3 regions of the Massilia sp. BKSP1R2A-1 genome follow, and region 2 is predicted to be linked to each of the others. Evidence: predicted binding sites of a transcription regulator. Region 2 holds the regulator's gene; each other region holds the start of a gene.
What was found. The regulator FNR, encoded in region 2, switches genes on or off when oxygen is low (the NO sensors DNR and NnrR bind a similar motif). The targets are predictions, from matches to a motif close to TTGATNNNNATCAA.

Region 1 (5,166 bases), on a different contig from region 2:
ATTGAGAACAACTTATCATTATCGTTGTCATCTAAATGATAATGCCCTATCATTAGAGTCCAGCCGGCTACTGCCGCCCTTGCCCTCACAAAAAAAGGTTTCCGCAGAAATGAAACGCAAGCTCCTCCCCGCTCTCCTCGCCACCCTCCTGCCGGCACAGGCCGCCTGGGCCGACGATCCGGTGATCGTCATGGGCGAAGTGCGCGTCAGCGCCCAGCGCGCCGGCGGGCCGCTGGCGAGCAACCGGGTGCTGACCTCGGTCGACGTGCTGGGCGCCGACAAGGTCGAGGATGAGAACGTGATGAACAGCTGGGAGCTGATCGGCCAGCTGCCCGGCATCCAGCTGACCGAAACCCGCATGGGCGCCGAATCCGGCAAGGCGACCTTCCGCGCCTTCAACGGCGAAGGCTATATCAACGGCATCAAGGTGCTGATCGACGGCGTGCCGAGCAACGTCAACAGCGGCAACCAGCGCTTCATCGACATGATCTTCCCGCTCGAAGTCGACTACATCGAGGTCGTGCGCGGCACCAACGACCCGCGCTACGGCCTGCACAATATCGGCGGCAACATCAACTTCGGCACCCGCCAGGGCGGCAACTACACGGACGCCCGCTTCACCCTGGGCAGCTTCGACACCCGCGAAGTGCAGCTGGCGCTGGGCCGCGAATCGAAGGGCTTCGCCCAGAACTATTTCCTTGCGAAACAGGACACCGACGAATACCGCGGCAGCGGTTCGGATAAATATTCGCTGGGCGGCAAGTGGTTTCTAGCGTCGGCGGACAATACCCTGCGTGGCGGCCTGGTGCTGCGCAGCTACCGCCACGATGCCGGCGAACCGGGCTTCCTGACCGCCAGCGAGCTGCGCGCCGACCGCCGCCAGTCGCCGGCGAAGAACGCCAACGACCGCAGCGAGCGCGAGATGCACCACGCCAGCGCCCACCTCGACTGGCAGATCACGCCGAACGCTTTCTGGAGCAACAAGCTCTACTTCAACAACTACGAGGACGACCGCCGCGTCACCTTCACCAGCAACCCGGCAGGCACCGCCCCGCGCCAGCGCCGCATCTGGGACGAGGAGCAGACGGGGTTCATCTCTACCCTCACCTGGCGCCTGAACGACCGGATCACGCTCGACGGCGGCGCCAGCACAGAGCGCCAGCGCAACGGCTACCAGCGCTACCGCTTCAGCTACGCCCTGCCGACCGATTATTCGACGCCGGCCCAGACCCAGAACGACGAGCGCTACAGCTTCAACAACGTCGGCGCCTACCTGCAGGCCATCGTGCGCCTCGGCGACAAGCTCAAGCTGGTGCCCGGCCTGCGCGTGGACCGCTTCTCGGGCGAGAACCTGTTCCGTGCGACCGGCCGGCGCGCCGCGCTGCAGGACTACGGAACGATCCGCCAGCCCAAGCTGAGCATGGTCTACACGCCGATCGAGAACCTGAACGTGTACGCCAACTGGGGCCGCACCTTCCAGGTGCTCACCGGCGCCGGCGCCCCCGCCTACCTGACGCCAGGCCAGGCCCGCTTCGCCCCTTCCATCAACACCGGCAAGGAGCTGGGCGTGAAGTTCAAGCCGGCGCAACAGGCCGACCTGCGCCTGGCGGTGTGGCGCCAGGACGCCACGGATGAAGTGGCGAACATGCCGGCCACCGGCACCACCGTGGGCCTGGGCGAGACCCGCCGCGAAGGCGTGGACGTCCAGCTGTCCGGCCACGTCGGCGACAGCCTCGAGCTGTGGGTGGCGCACTCGCTGCAGAAGGCCGAAGTAACGCGCGCCTTCGCCGCCGACGGCGCTTCGCTCGCCGGCAAGGAAGTGTTCTCGACCCCGCGCCACATCAGCAATGCCGGGCTCGAATACCGCGCGGGCGATGCCTGGCGCTTCGGCCTGCAGGGCCGCGCCCAGGGCGACTACTACATCGACAGCCCGAACACGGCGGGCAAGTATGGCGGCTTCGTGCTCTTCGACGCCAATGTGCGCTACCAGCTGTCGAAGCGCACCAGCATCGATCTACAGATCAAGAACCTCGCCGACCGCCGGTACGAGTACGCCTGGTACGACAACTTCTTCTGGCCGGCGGCACAAGCCCAGCCCAGTTTCTCGTCCGGACCGGGCCGCGCTGCCTATCTCTCGCTCAACGTCCGGCTCTGACGCGCGACCACCGTGCCGCCCCCAGAACTGCCAGCCCCGCCGCCAGCGTCGTCCAATGCGCCGGCTCCGGCACCGCCGGCACCGGATCGAGCAGCATGGTGTCATAGCAGAACACGCCGGCGCGGTCGCAGGACCGGGCCAGGATCTGGCCGCGGTCGTTGATCGCGAGCGCTTCCGTCAGCAGCAGGTCGGCCTGGGGATCGATCAGCGTGTTCAGGTCGATCAATGTGCGGTCCTCGTACAGGAGGGCGCGGCCGTCGACCGTACCGACCACCTGGCCGAGATTGTTGATGTCGACGCCGAAGCTGGTCACCGACCAGGGCGTCAGGTCGGTGACCGTGCCGCCGTCATAGACATAGGCATGGTAGCGCCCGATGGCGGTGGTGAGGTGGCCGGTCACCCAGCCGGCGTCGTCGATGGCGCGGCCGGACACGTAGTTGCCCGCGAAGCGCGGCAAGTCGTGCAGGCCGCCGCCGCTGTACACGGCAGCGCGGTAGGCGACACCTTCCGGGGCATGGTCGAACAGCACCTGGCCTTTTTCGTTGATGTCGCCGGCGCCGCTCTGCGGTGGCGCAAAATCGTCGACGAAGCCGTTGCGCAACTTTGACAGCGAAATCCCCGCGACGACTTTCAGCGCTCGTTTTCGGCGCGGTGGGGTCTAAGCAGATTTATCGAACGCGGGCTTGCCATGCCCATCAAAAAAATTCCTGTTCGTGCCGCTGCTGCTGGCGGCCCGCTGCGCAGGCCCAGCAACTGGCCCATGAGATGACCCTGATCCCGCGTCTCGACTAGGCCAAGGGGATCAACGAGCTCGGCCAGATCGCGGGCAATGGGTTCAACGCCGACCGCGCGATCCGGGCCGCGGTGCGGACGCCGGGCGCCACACCGCCCCTGCGCTTCCTGGGCACGCCGCACGACTACTCGGCCGACATCGACAACGCGGGCCAGGTCACCGGACAGCACCAGCTTTCCCCGGGCCAGTGGCGCGCCGCGATATTTTGCGGCGGCACGATCCAGGACCTCGGCGCGCCATCAAATTCAGCGGACAGGTAGCCGGGGCGTTCGCCATCTGCCTTGGCCACGACCACGCCTTCCTGCATGCAAACGGGCAAATGCGCGACCTCGGGGCTTTCAGTGGCGGCCGCAGCGATGCGTTCGGCATCAACGACGCCGGCCAGGCGGTGGGCGCAACGAGGGACGCCAGATTGCTTCCCTGGCCTGCCGGATCGACGACGCGTTCCAGTGCATGCCCGCACTGCTCAGCCCGGTGCCGGAGCCGGACGCGCCCCTCCTCTGGAGCGCGGGATTGCTGCTGGTGGCGGCGCTGTTCGCCGCAAGGCGGCGAATTTGATCCAGGTCAAACACATCAGTCACGCCAGGCCGGATCGTTCTGGAACGGGCGCACGGGCGTCCATCCGGCCACACCCAGACCTGAAAGGCACAGCCATGATCAAGACCATCGTCGTCCATGTCGACGGAAGTCCACGCCAGGAAAGCCGGCTGCGCGCGGGCGCCCGCCTGGCCATCGAGCACGGGGCCCACCTGGTCGGCAGCGCCTCCACGGGCATCTCCTGGGTGGACCTGGCCCTGCTGGCCGGCGCAGTCTCGCCGCCGGTGCCGGTGGTCGACCTCGACGCCCTGCGCGCGAACGCCCGCCAGCGCCTCGATGCCTTTACCGAACAGGCCGGACGGTTGGGCCTGGTTTCTTTCGAAGCGCGGCTGGCCGAGGAAGATCCCGCCTACGCGCTGCTGCTGCAGTCGCGCTACGCCGACCTGCTGGTGCTGAGCCAGGACCCGCCGCATGGCGATGCGGCGCCGTCCACGCCGCGCGGCCTGCCCGCCCACCTCGTCCTGAACGGCGTGCGGCCCGTGCTGCTGGTTCCGGAAGCCTACGGCGACGAAGCGCTCGACGGCACCGTGGTGGCCGGCTGGGACGGCGGCAGCCGGGCCCTGCGCGCCCTCGACGCCGCCCTGCCCCTCCTGTGCCGGGCGGCGAGCGTCAAGCTGGTGCTGGTCAATCCCGATACCCTCTCGGGGCTGCACGGCGAAGAACCGGGCGCCGACATGGCGCTGTACCTGGCGCGCCACGGGGTGAAGGTCGACGTGGTCGTGGAGCGCAGCAGGGCGACGGCCGGCAACGCCCTGATCGGCGTCGCGCGCGACAGTGGCGCCGGCCTGATCGTGGCCGGCGCCTACGGCCACAGCCGCTATCGTGAATGGATGCTGGGCGGCGCCACCCGCGAGCTGCTCGAGCGCGCCCCGGTGCCACTGCTGCTTGCCCACTGAGTGCGCCGCGAGGCCGACATGAACGTGCGCAACGAGATACCGCCCAGCGAGCAGCGGCGCGAGGCCAGCGCCTGGCAGGGCGGCATCCGCCCGCGCTACCCGGAAACCCGCATCGAGCACGCCCACATCGACCTGGCGCTCAACGCCTGGCTGGGCCGCCTGACCGGCCATATTTCCCCGGCTGCGCTGGGCGCAGCCTGGCAGGACTGGGCCGCTCACCTGCTGCTGTCGCCGGCCAAGCAGGTCGAGCTCGGCATCCAGGCCGCCACCGACTGGGCCGAGTGGCTGCGCTACTGCGCCGGCGCGGTGCTCGGCAATGGCGGAGAAGCCGTGCGCCCGCTGGCCCAGGACAAGCGTTTCAGCGACCCGGCCTGGCATGCCTGGCCCTGGAGCGGCATCAGCCAGGGCTTCCTGCTGACCCAGAAGTGGTGGCACCGCGCCACCAGCGGGGTGCGCGGGGTCTCGCCCCACCATTCCGACGTCGTCACCTTCGTCGCGCGCCAGCTGCTGGACAGCATGGCGCCCTCCAACTTCATCGCCACCAACCCGGTGGCCCAGGGCGTCACGCTGGCGCGCGGCGGCGAAAACCTGGTGCACGGGGCGCTGCGCGCCATTGGCGACCTGCGCCGGACGCTGGCGGGGGCCGCCGCCCCGGTCGCCTACCGGCCCGGCCGCGACGTCGCGCTCACGCCCGGAACGGTGGTGATGAAGAACCGCCTCGTCGA
Region 2 (5,166 bases):
AGATTAATGTCGACGCAGATCGCCGGTGCAGGGGCGAAGCGCTCGTCTATATTGGCTGACGATGACGAACCCGGCAGGTACCGCAGGCTTTCACCCGGTGTGCTCCCGCCCGTCATCCCTCCTCGTGCTCACTCCAGTTTCGCTTGTCTCGTCCTTCACCTTTCCTTGCAAAGGAGATTCACATGGCGCCCAACGATCGTCTCGACCGCGACGCGGTCATGAGCCTGGACACCCGGCAGCGCGCCGGCTCGTCCGGCAATGCCGCCCCCTGGGCCGAGGCCACGGCCGACGTCCAGACCGGCAGCGGCGGCCTGCAACCGGCCCTGAGCGGCAATGGCTTCACCTACCGGCACGACTGGGGCGCGCGGCGCGGCCAGTGGCTGCTGCGGCTGAACTGGGGCGAGGTCGATACCCGCTCCCAGGTTTTCGTGTCGATCGCGGAAGGCGCGGGCGGCGGGCCCGATTCCGGCAAGTTCATCGGCTCCGCCCGCTACACGCTCCACAACGTGGCCCCGCGCGCGGGCGGGGTCGACATCTGGGTCAATATCGAATGGCCCTCGGACATCTCGATCTACGCCGACTACCTGGTGGTGAACCCGGCGGTGACCGGCACCCGGACCGTGTCGGTGACGGTGCACCGCCACAGCAGCGTTCTACTATCCGAGGCCGAGGCTGACCGGATCCTGGGCGACATGGGCACCATCCTGCAGAACGACGACACCGGCCCGGACGTCGCCACGGCCGTCCAGTTCGTTCGCAACGGCGCGGTCCGCGTGCTGCCGGCAACCGTCCCGGCGACCATCGCGACCTCGGCCGACCTGACCGCGCTGTTGACGGCCGGCTCCGGGGTCAAGGTCGTGCAGGCGATCCGCTGGTGCGGCGGCCCCGGCGACAACATCATCGGCTGCGCCCCGGTCGGCAGCGCCAACGTCAACGTGGCCGCGGTGCGCTTCGACGCCGGCCAGGAAGGCCTGATCTGGGTCCACGAGTATGGTCACAACTGCGGCCTGGGCCACCGCACCGACGACCCGCGCGCCGTCATGTTCCCGTCGGTCGGGTCCGACCACAACGTGGTCAATGCCGCCGAGTCGGCGGCCTACCTGGCCGGCCCCCTGAACATCGCCGGCAAGGTGCTGCCGGCCAGCGGCTGCAACTGCGATATGCAGGGCCTGCAGGCGCCGGCGGACGTGCGCGACTTCGTCCGCCAGCCCTGGATCGAGGGCGTGCCCTGGGAGCTGGCCTCGCAATATGGCGAAGCGGATGCGCGCAAGCTGCTCGACTGGCTGGTGAACGAGCCGGAAAAGCACGAGCAGTACCTGGGCCAGATCGTGGCCACCCTCGGCTACATCGGCAGCGAGATCGCCACCGGCGCCCTGATCGACTTCGTGAGAAGCCCGCGCACCGGCCGCGCCGTCTTCAATGCGAAGAACATCGCCCTGATCCGGCTCGGCGACCTGGCCAACCGCTCGGCCAGTCAGGCGGCGGTCGACTTCCTGGCGCAGCTTGCCGGCGACATCGGCCTGGCCCGCAGCCTTGCCGCGCCGCAGGCGGCGTTCGAGCAGCTTGATGCCGCCAGGACCGGGGTAACGGCCCTGAGCGCCGAAACCCTGGCGGCCGAGCTGGCCGTATCGGCGACCTTCGGCCTGGCCCTCAGCGGCTCCGAGCCGGCCCGCAAGACCGTCGAGGCCCTGAAGCACGATCCGAACGCCTTTGCCTCGGTTAACCAGGCAGCCGGCGAGGCAGCGCAGATCGCCGACACGGTGGTGCGGAAAGGCCGTAGCGAGTATTACCGGATGAAGGCGGAACGACGTCACCATCTGTAATCCTGCACGCCGTCCGGGGCCGGCCCCGGACGGCTTCCTCCCAGAAAATGAAATGCCGGGAACTGGCGAGCCGTCTATAATGACCTCGTCAGCATTTCGTTTTCCGCCATGAACCAAGCCATCTCGCTGCCGGGCGAATCGCCGCTCAACATCCAGGCCCTCAAGACCAGCTGCAGCAATTGCAGCATGCACCAGCTGTGCCTGCCCATGGGACTCGAGGATGCCGACATCAACCGCCTCGACCAGATCATCGGCGGGCGCCGCCGGCTGGCCAAGGACGAACGCCTGTACAAGATGGGCGAGCCCTTCCGCAGCCTGTATGCGGTGCGCTTCGGCCACTTCAAGACCTACCAGGTGAATGCGGCCGGCGAAGAGCAGATCACGGGCTTCCAGATGGCGGGCGAGCTGCTCGGCATGGATGCGATCAGCGGCAGCCACCATTGCGATGCCGTAACGCTGGAAGACAGCGAGGTCTGCGAGATCCCCTTCTCGCGCCTGGAAGAGCTGTTCGGCCAGGTGCCGGCCCTGCTGCGCCACTTCCACCGCATCATGAGCCAGGAAATCACGCGCGAGCAGAACGTCATGCTCCTGCTCGGCAATATGCGGGCCGAGCAGCGCTTCGCCGTCTTCCTCGTGAACCTGTCGGCCCGCTACGCGGCGCGCGGCTATTCGCCGAACCGCTTCCAGCTGCGCATGTCGCGCGAGGATATCGGCAACTACCTGGGCCTGACCATCGAAAGCATCAGCCGCCTGCTGTCGCGCTTCAAGAAGCAGGGCTGGCTGGAGGTCGACAAGCGCGAAGTCGCCCTGCTCGACCCGGCCAAGCTCAAGGCGATCGCCGCCGGCACCGATGTGTGCAGCCCGATGGGCTGAGCCCGGGATATTCCATGCAGCCCACGCCGCGCTTCGAACTGCACCTGCGCAGCTACGGCCAGACGCGTGACGCCGACCGCCACGCCTTTGCCCAGGTGGTGCTGCCGCTCGGCGGCCAGGTGGCGCTCGAGATCGAGGGCCGCGAGAAACGGCTCGATCCCCTGCATGCGGCCCTGGTCGCGCCCGGCGCCTGGCATTCCCAGTACAGCCGGGTCGCCAACCGTTCCCTCATCCTCGACGTAGCGGCCGAGGCCTTCGCGCACGGCCCCTGGGCCGGACTGCTGGCGCGGCCCTTTACCGGGATCGGCCCGGCGGCGCGCAAGCTGGTCGAGTTCATGGGCATCCTGGCGGACAGCCAGCCGCTCGCGCCGCAGATGGTGCAGGGCTGGGCGCCGCTGCTGCTCGATACCCTGGGCATGGGCGCGCCCCGGCCCGCCTCGCGCCTGGCCGCCCTGCTCGCGCGCATCGAGCTCGATCCCGGCCTGCCCTGGACCACCGAGACCATGGCGCGCGCGGCCAACCTGAGCGTGAGCCGCCTGCACGCGCTGTTCCGCGAGGAGCTGGACGCCAGCCCGCACGGCTGGCTGCTGGACTGCCGCCTCAAGCGCGCCTGCACGCTGCTCGGCAGTACCGACCGTCCGGTCGCCGAGATCGCGCTGGCGGCCGGCTTCTCCGAGCAGAGCGCATTGACGCGGGCGATGCGGCGCATGCTCGACACCACACCGGCCGCCTACCGCACGCAACATCGCGAGAAGCGGTCAAAGGCGCAGTAGCCCCGGCCAAGATGCTGCCCGCCGTGCAGCCCAGAATCTCCGCTTTCAGGAGAATTCATGCACGCGCGATCGCCTACCCCGCTTCACGACACCCGGCTCGGCATCGGCGCCGGCATCCTCGCCGGCTCCTTCTGGGGCCTGGTCTTCCTCGCCCCCATCCTCGTGCCGGGCTTCACGCCCTTGCAGCTCTCGGCAGGACGCTATCTCGCCTACGGGCTGGTGGCGGCGCTGCTCGTCGCCCCCATGTGGCGCCGCCTGCTGCCCCGCCTGGGCTGGCGCGAATGGCGCCAGCTGGCCTGGCTCAGCCTGTGCGGGAACATCGTCTACTACCTGTTCGTGGCCCAGGCCGTGCAGTCGGGCGGCGGCGTGATGACGGCGATCGTGATCGGCCTGCTGCCCTTGAGCGTCACCCTGGTCGGCAGCCGCGACCACGGCGCCCTGCCCCTGCGGCGCCTGGCCCCGGCCCTGCTGCTGGGCGCGGCCGGCCTGGGCTGCATCGCCTGGCAGTCGCTGGCCTCCGCGCAGGGCGGCGGCGCGCCCCTGGGCCTGGCCTGCGCGGTCGGCGCCCTGGTATCCTGGACCATCTACGCGGTGGCCAACAGCCGCTGCCTGGCGCGCCTGGGCGGCATCACGGCCCACGAGTGGAGCCTGCTCACCGGCGTCATGACAGGGGCGCAAGCGGTCGTCCTCGCGGTGCCGGCCTTCATGCTCGGCGGCGACGGGCATGCGGGCGCCGAGTGGCTGCGCTTCGGCGGCGTGGCGCTGGCGGTGGCGATCCTGTGCTCGGTGGTGGGCAATGGCCTGTGGAACTACGCCAGCCGCAGCCTGCCGCTGGCCCTGACGGGGCAGCTGATCGTGTTCGAGACCGTCTTCGCCTCGCTGTACGGGTTCATGTGGGAGGCGCGCTGGCCGACCGGGCTCGAGGTGGCGGCGCTGGTGCTGATGGTGGGCGGCGTGGTGTCCTGCGCCTCGGCGCACAGGAAGTGAAGCCTTACAGGTCGATGACCAGCTCGGGGCGGAAGGCTTCCTGCTCCCCCTTGCTCAGGTAGCCGAGCGGATTGGCCACCACGCGGCAGGACCAGCGACCGTCCCCGTTCTCGCCGCTGGCGAGGTAATCGTTGGCGCAGTGCAGGTGGCCGTGCATCCACACATCGGCCAGCGGCAGCAGCGCGTCGAGCGCGTTGCAGAAGCCCGCGGTGCCGGGCGTGAGGCCGTAGCGCGGATCGGCGCTGCGCAGGCTGGGCGCGAAGTGCGTCACCGCGACCGTGGCGCCCTCGAACGGCGTCTCCAGGGCGCCGCGCAGCCATTCCTGGCAATCGAGCGACATCGCGCGGATGCCTTCGGCCAGCACCGGCACGCCATCCTTCAGGGTCGTGTTCTTGGCGAGGTAGTAGTTCGCCGCCCGGAACGCCTTTTCGCGGCGCTGCAGCTGTTTCGTCAGCACCGTCTCCTGCACGGCCAGCGCATCGAAGTCGCTCCACAGGGTGGTGCCGATGAAGCGCACGTGGCCGATGACGAGGGTCTCGCGGTCCAGCCATTCGATGCCGAGATCTGCGCAGGTGGCGCGCAGGCGCGCGTAGGCCTCGTCGAATTCGAGGCCGTCGAATTCGTGGTTGCCGGGGATGTAGAGCACCCGGGCGTTCGTGGCGCCCGCGCGCAGCGGCGAAAAGCGTGCGAGGCCGAAGTCCTCGCTGGTG
Region 3 (5,166 bases), on a different contig from region 2:
TGTCGAGCATGGCGATGGCAAGCGGGCGTCCATAGCGCCGCGCCAGCGCGAGGTCGTGCCCGGCCAGCTCGACCAGATAGCCGCGCGCCAGCACGCCGCTCAGGCTGTCGTGGCGGGCGGTCCAGGCCAGCGCGCGCTCGGCCAGGAAGTCGGCGCGCAGCAGGCGACCCTGGAACAGCGCAACGGCGGTTACCAGTACCAGCACCAGGGCATAGATGAGGGCGCAGCTGGCGAACACCGTGGGCGGCAGCACCACCGCCCCCAGCAACAGGAACAGCAGCGAAGGCGGCAGCACGAGCCCGGCCAGGCGTTGCAGGCGCGGCTCGACCAGGGCCAGGGGAAACATCGCGCCCGTGATCGCCGGCATCGCCAGCACCAGGCCGCCCGGCAGCAGCGCGGAGCTGTAGACCATGGCGCCGGCATGGGTGATGTAGACCAGGGCGCAGCGCCAGGCGATCGGGAAGCGTCCGCGCCAGGCGAAGTAGCCGGGCGCGCCCAGCAGCACCAGCGACAGGCGGACCACCATGGTGGTCGAGGCCAGGGCGGGAGCGATCCAGTAGTCCCAGGCGCCGAACAGCAGGACCCCGATCCCGAACACGAGGCCGAGGGCGGGCAGCGCGTCGGACAGGGTGCGGTCCAGCGTCTGGCCGAATTCCCGCTCGGCATCCGGGTCGAGCCTGCCGGCGAGCCGGTCGGCCAGGGCGCCCGGCCGCCAGCCCGCGCCGGCTGCCCCACTGTCTTGCGGGTGGTCCTGTCGCGCCGCCATGCGCAAGGCTGCGGCTCCCTTTCCGAAGCGCACCTTGCCGCCCGTTCAGGCCGGGGCCGCGGGACGGCGGCCGGCTCCGCCCTCTTCCAGCGGCGGTCGCAGCACCATCACCGGGACCGGGGCATAGGCCAGCACGCCCTGGGTCACGCTCCCGGCCAGCAGGCGGCTCAGGCCGCGCCGGCCATGCGAGCCCATGACGATCAGGTCGCAGCCACGCTCGCGCGCCACGTCGCCGATCGCTTCGGCCGGGTCGAGCGCGCAGCTCGCCACCGTCGTGCAGGGCACCCCTGCCTTGCTGGCGCGTCCGGCAAGGGCATTGGCGAATTCCTCGGCCTGCTTCATCATCAGGTCCATCTGCAGCCCGGGGTCCCAGGGCACCGCGCCCTCGAGCGACTGGAAGGCCGGCTCGGGGACGGCGACGGAGAGGGCGACGATCTCGCTGCCGCAGGCGCGCGCGAAGTCGATGGCGGCGTCGGCGGCCAGCTCGGACACGGGGGACCCGTCGGTCGGGACCAGGATGCGGCGGTACATGTGGCCTCCTTGTCCTAGCGGTGCACCAGCACCGGAATCGCGCTGTGGACCAGCACTTTCTGGGTCTCGCTGCCCAGCAGCAGGCCCTTGATGCCGCGCCGGCCGTGCGAGGCCATGACGATCAGGTCGCACATCCTGTCGCGCGCGGCGGAGATGATGGCCTCGTGGGGATCGTCCGAGACCATCTGGACGGTGCTGCAGGGAACCCCGGCCTCGCGCGCCACTGCCGCCGCCCCGTCGAGCAGCTGCTGGCCGTGTGCCCGGCTGGCCGTCAGGTATTCGTCGCGGGTCTGCTCCAGCATCTCGGCATTGGCGGTAAACGTGTGAAATTCCGGCGTGGCCGTCATCGCGACCACCTCGGCCCCGACGCTGCGGGCGAAATCGACGCCCGCGCGGATGGCGCGATCGGACGCCTCCGAACCGTCGGTCGGCAGCAGGATGCGCGTGTACATGACAAACCTCCAGGAGAGAAGAACCGGCGGCGCCGGCAGGGTTGACCGGGCGGATGCCCGGTTGGTGGACGTTCGATTGCTTCCCCCTCAGTCTGTTCATGCGGTCACGCATTTTGTTTGACCGAGATCAAAAATTAAGGAAGCCGGCCGCCGCGATCGCTGCCAGCAAGGGCCGGATCACCCGAATGGCTGGCTGTCGCCGAAGCAAATGCCGAGTTCGCGCGCCGTGCGCACCGTATCGCCATCGACAGGAACCCGTCTGTTACGCCCCGCCACGTCGGCCAGCGGCACGGTCACGATGTCCTCGCCGTCCAGCGCCACCATCACGCCGGACTGCCCCTGCGCCAGCGCCCGCACCGCGGCCGCGCCGAAGCGCGAGGCGGCGACCCGGTCGAAGGACGAGGGACTGCCGCCGCGCAGCAGGTGGCCCAGCACCACGCTGCGGCATTCCTTGTCCAGCCGCCCGGCCAGTGCAGTCTCGACCCAGGCGCCGATCCCGCCCAGGCGCTCGGCATGGCCGGCGCCGGGCGCCGCCCGGACTTCCGGCCGGCCTCCGCGCGGCTGCGCACCCTCGGCAGCCACCACGATGGCATGGCCGCGCCCCGCCGCCTGGCGCCGGGCGATGGCCTGGGCCACGGCGTCGATGTCGAAGGGAATTTCCGGCAGCAGGATCGCATGGGCGCCCCCGGCCAGGCCCGCGTGCAGGGCGATCCAGCCGGCGTAGCGGCCCATCACCTCGACCACCATGACGCGGTGCTGGCTGTCGGCGGTGGTGTGCAGCCGGTCGATGCATTCGGTGGCAAAGCCGACCGCGGTATCGAAGCCGAAGGTCTGGTTGGTGCCGTCGAGGTCATTGTCGATGGTCTTGGGCACCCCGACCACGGGCAATCCCTTGCCCTGCAGGCAGGCCGCGATGTCCATCGAACTGTCGCCGCCGACCATCACCAGGGCATCGACGCCGCCGGCGCGCAGCAGCGCGAGCAACTCGTCGCTGCGGTCGCGCACCGCGGCGCCGCCTGGCTCCGGATAGCGCAGCGGGTTGCCGCGGCTGGTGCTGCCGATGACGGTGCCGCCCAGGTGGCCGATGCCATGCACCGCCTCGGGCAGAAGGCGCAGCACAGGCTCGCCGAGGCAGCTGCCGGGCGCGAGCAAGCCGTTGAAACCGTCACGGATGCCCCAGCACTCCCAGCCCAGGCCGCTGGACGCGAGCACGACGGCACGGATGACGGCATTCAGGCCCGGGGCGTCGCCGCCGCCGGTGACGATGGCAATGCGCTGGATGGGCAGTCCCATGGCGGGCCTCCTTTCGATCGCGTGTCGGAGCGATTATGGCATGGCTTCCTTCTGCGCCGGCACCAGCACCGCGGCGCCGTCGATGCGGCCGGCGCGCAGCGCGTCCAGCGCCGCATTCGCCGCCTCCAGCGGATAGGCTGTCACGGAAGTGGCTACCTCGCCGTGGGCGACCTTGCGGAAGTAGGCCGCACCATCCGCGCGGCGCAGGTTCGCCACCGAGCGCAGGCAGCGCTCGCCCCACAGCAGGGAGTAGGGAAAGGACGGGATGTCGCTCATGTGGATGCCGGCGCAGACCACCACCCCGCCCTTGCGCGTGGCCGCCAGGGCCTGCGGCACCAGCTCCCCGGCAGGGGCGAACAGGATGGCGGCATCGAGCGGCACGGGCGGCGCCGTCCCGGCATCCCCGGCCCAGCTGGCCCCGAGCGAGCGCGCGAAGTCCTGCGAACGGCCGTCGCCGGGCCGGGTGAAGGCATGCACCTTGCGTCCCTCGCGCAGCGCCAGCTGGGCCAGCAGGTGGGCGGCGGCGCCGAAGCCGTACAGCCCGAGCCGGTGCGCCTCGCCCGTCATGGCGTAGGCGCGGTAGCCGATCAGCCCCGCGCACAGCAGCGGGGCCGCGTGCGCGTCGTCGTAGGCCGCGGGCAGCGCGAAGCAGTAGCGCTCGTCCGCCAGCGCGTATTCGGCAAAACCGCCATGGCGATCGTAGCCGGTGAACACCGCGTGCTCGCACAGGTTCTCGCGGCCTGCACGGCAGTAGTCGCAGGCGCCGCAACTGCCTCCGAGCCATGGCACACCGACCCGCTGCCCGAGGAAGAAGCGCGCCGCCAGCGGGCCGGCGCCGGCGACGCGGCCGGCGATCTCGTGGCCGGGAATGAGCGGCAGCAGGTGCGGGGGCAGTTCGCCGTCGACGATGTGCAGGTCGGTCCGGCAGACGGCGCAGGCCCCCACCTTGATCAGGATCTCGTGCCCCTGCGGCGCCGGGACAGGGAGCGTCGCCCTGCGCAGGCGGCGGCCTGGCGCGTCCAGCAGCATCGCCGTCATCGATGCGCTCACCGGGCGGTCTCCCCGAGGGCCGTATCCTCTCGTGCGCCGATCCAGTCCGGCATGCATGCCGGAACGCCGGTGTCGGCCAGGGCGCCGCTCCAGGCCCGGACGATGCGCCGGTATTCCACGCCGGCGCGGCGGATCCGCCGCTCCAGGTCAAACAGTCCGTTGGCCACCACGTGGCCATGCGCCGCGCGCCCGTCGATGTCCCAGTCGAGCTGGTCGGTCAGGCTGTACCACGTGAAGCCGATGACCGGGTAGTTTTCCTGGCGCAGGCGCAGCACGTTGGCCCACTGGCGCTCGAGCCAGAAGGCGGCGTTCAGGCCCTGCATCTGCTTGGTCTCGAGCGGACGCCCGTCGGGTCCGGCGATGACGGGCGCGCTGTTCTCGATGCCGGTGCAGAAGGAGAAGGAGCGCAGCAGGTTCGCCTGCGTCAGCGGCGGACAGGCGCCGCCGGTGGATGGCGTCCTCATCGTCCGGCTTCCCCGCTCCGCCCGCCCGTCATCACTGGACCGCGATCTGCTTCCTGGCGGTGCCGGGTTTCTTCGGCAGGGTCAGGTTCAGCACCCCGTCCTGGTATTTCGCCTCGGTCTTGCTGTCGTCCACTTCCTGCGGCAGGCTGAAGCTGCGGTACTGGGAGCCGCTGTAGCGTTCGCTGTACACGGTATCGCCGACGGTCTGCTCGTTTTGCCCCTGCATCGTTGCGCTGATCGACACCGTGCCGCCGTCGACCGCGATCTTGATGTCTTCCTTCTTGAATCCGGGCATGTCCGCCTTGACCAGGTATGCCTGTTCGGTCTCCTGCACGTCGATGCGGATCTGGCGTTCGGCCTCGAAACCGCGCAGGGACGGTGCAAGCGGAAAGTCGCGCATGAATTCCTCGATGCTGCGCAGGGGCGACATGCGCATGGTGTCGAGGAAGGGATCGAAGCGGGTCAGGTTGTTGGCCATGATGTTCTCCTGGTTGGTTTGTCAATGCGCTCCTCGGAAGCGGCGCTGCAGGCAGTCGCGGACAGTACTTCCCGTCCTGCCTTTGACCATCCTAGGTGCCGCTACCGTCGGCTATATGAGCCCGATCAATGT

Region 1: the regulator FNR is predicted to act here: its motif matches at 3,503-3,516, upstream of ACQ7JA_RS02340 (universal stress protein).
Region 3: the regulator FNR is predicted to act here: its motif matches at 1,867-1,880, upstream of ACQ7JA_RS02270 (universal stress protein).

What each region holds. Positions count from the first base shown of each region.
Region 1 covers NZ_JBOBRE010000001.1:520,132-525,297, reverse strand. The annotation lists gene ACQ7JA_RS02355 (TonB-dependent receptor) at 110-2,155, shown strand; gene ACQ7JA_RS02350 (hypothetical protein) at 2,139-2,756, opposite strand; partial or broken gene ACQ7JA_RS02345 (hypothetical protein) at 3,136-3,249, shown strand; gene ACQ7JA_RS02340 (universal stress protein) at 3,602-4,441, shown strand; gene ACQ7JA_RS02335 (PHA/PHB synthase family protein) at 4,460-5,166, shown strand, end outside.
Region 2 covers NZ_JBOBRE010000010.1:103,268-108,433, forward strand. The annotation lists gene ACQ7JA_RS16410 (hypothetical protein) at 183-1,823, shown strand; gene fnr (fumarate/nitrate reduction transcriptional regulator Fnr) at 1,932-2,696, shown strand; gene ACQ7JA_RS16420 (AraC family transcriptional regulator) at 2,711-3,469, shown strand; gene ACQ7JA_RS16425 (DMT family transporter) at 3,527-4,456, shown strand; gene ACQ7JA_RS16430 (metallophosphoesterase) at 4,461-5,166, opposite strand, start outside.
Region 3 covers NZ_JBOBRE010000001.1:502,135-507,300, reverse strand. The annotation lists gene ACQ7JA_RS02280 (GGDEF domain-containing protein) at 1-766, opposite strand, end outside; gene ACQ7JA_RS02275 (universal stress protein) at 812-1,297, opposite strand; gene ACQ7JA_RS02270 (universal stress protein) at 1,312-1,749, opposite strand; gene ACQ7JA_RS02265 (6-phosphofructokinase) at 1,927-3,042, opposite strand; gene ACQ7JA_RS02260 (zinc-dependent alcohol dehydrogenase family protein) at 3,076-4,080, opposite strand; gene ACQ7JA_RS02255 (hypothetical protein) at 4,089-4,556, opposite strand; gene ACQ7JA_RS02250 (Hsp20/alpha crystallin family protein) at 4,588-5,034, opposite strand; gene ACQ7JA_RS02245 (AAA family ATPase) at 5,126-5,166, opposite strand, start outside.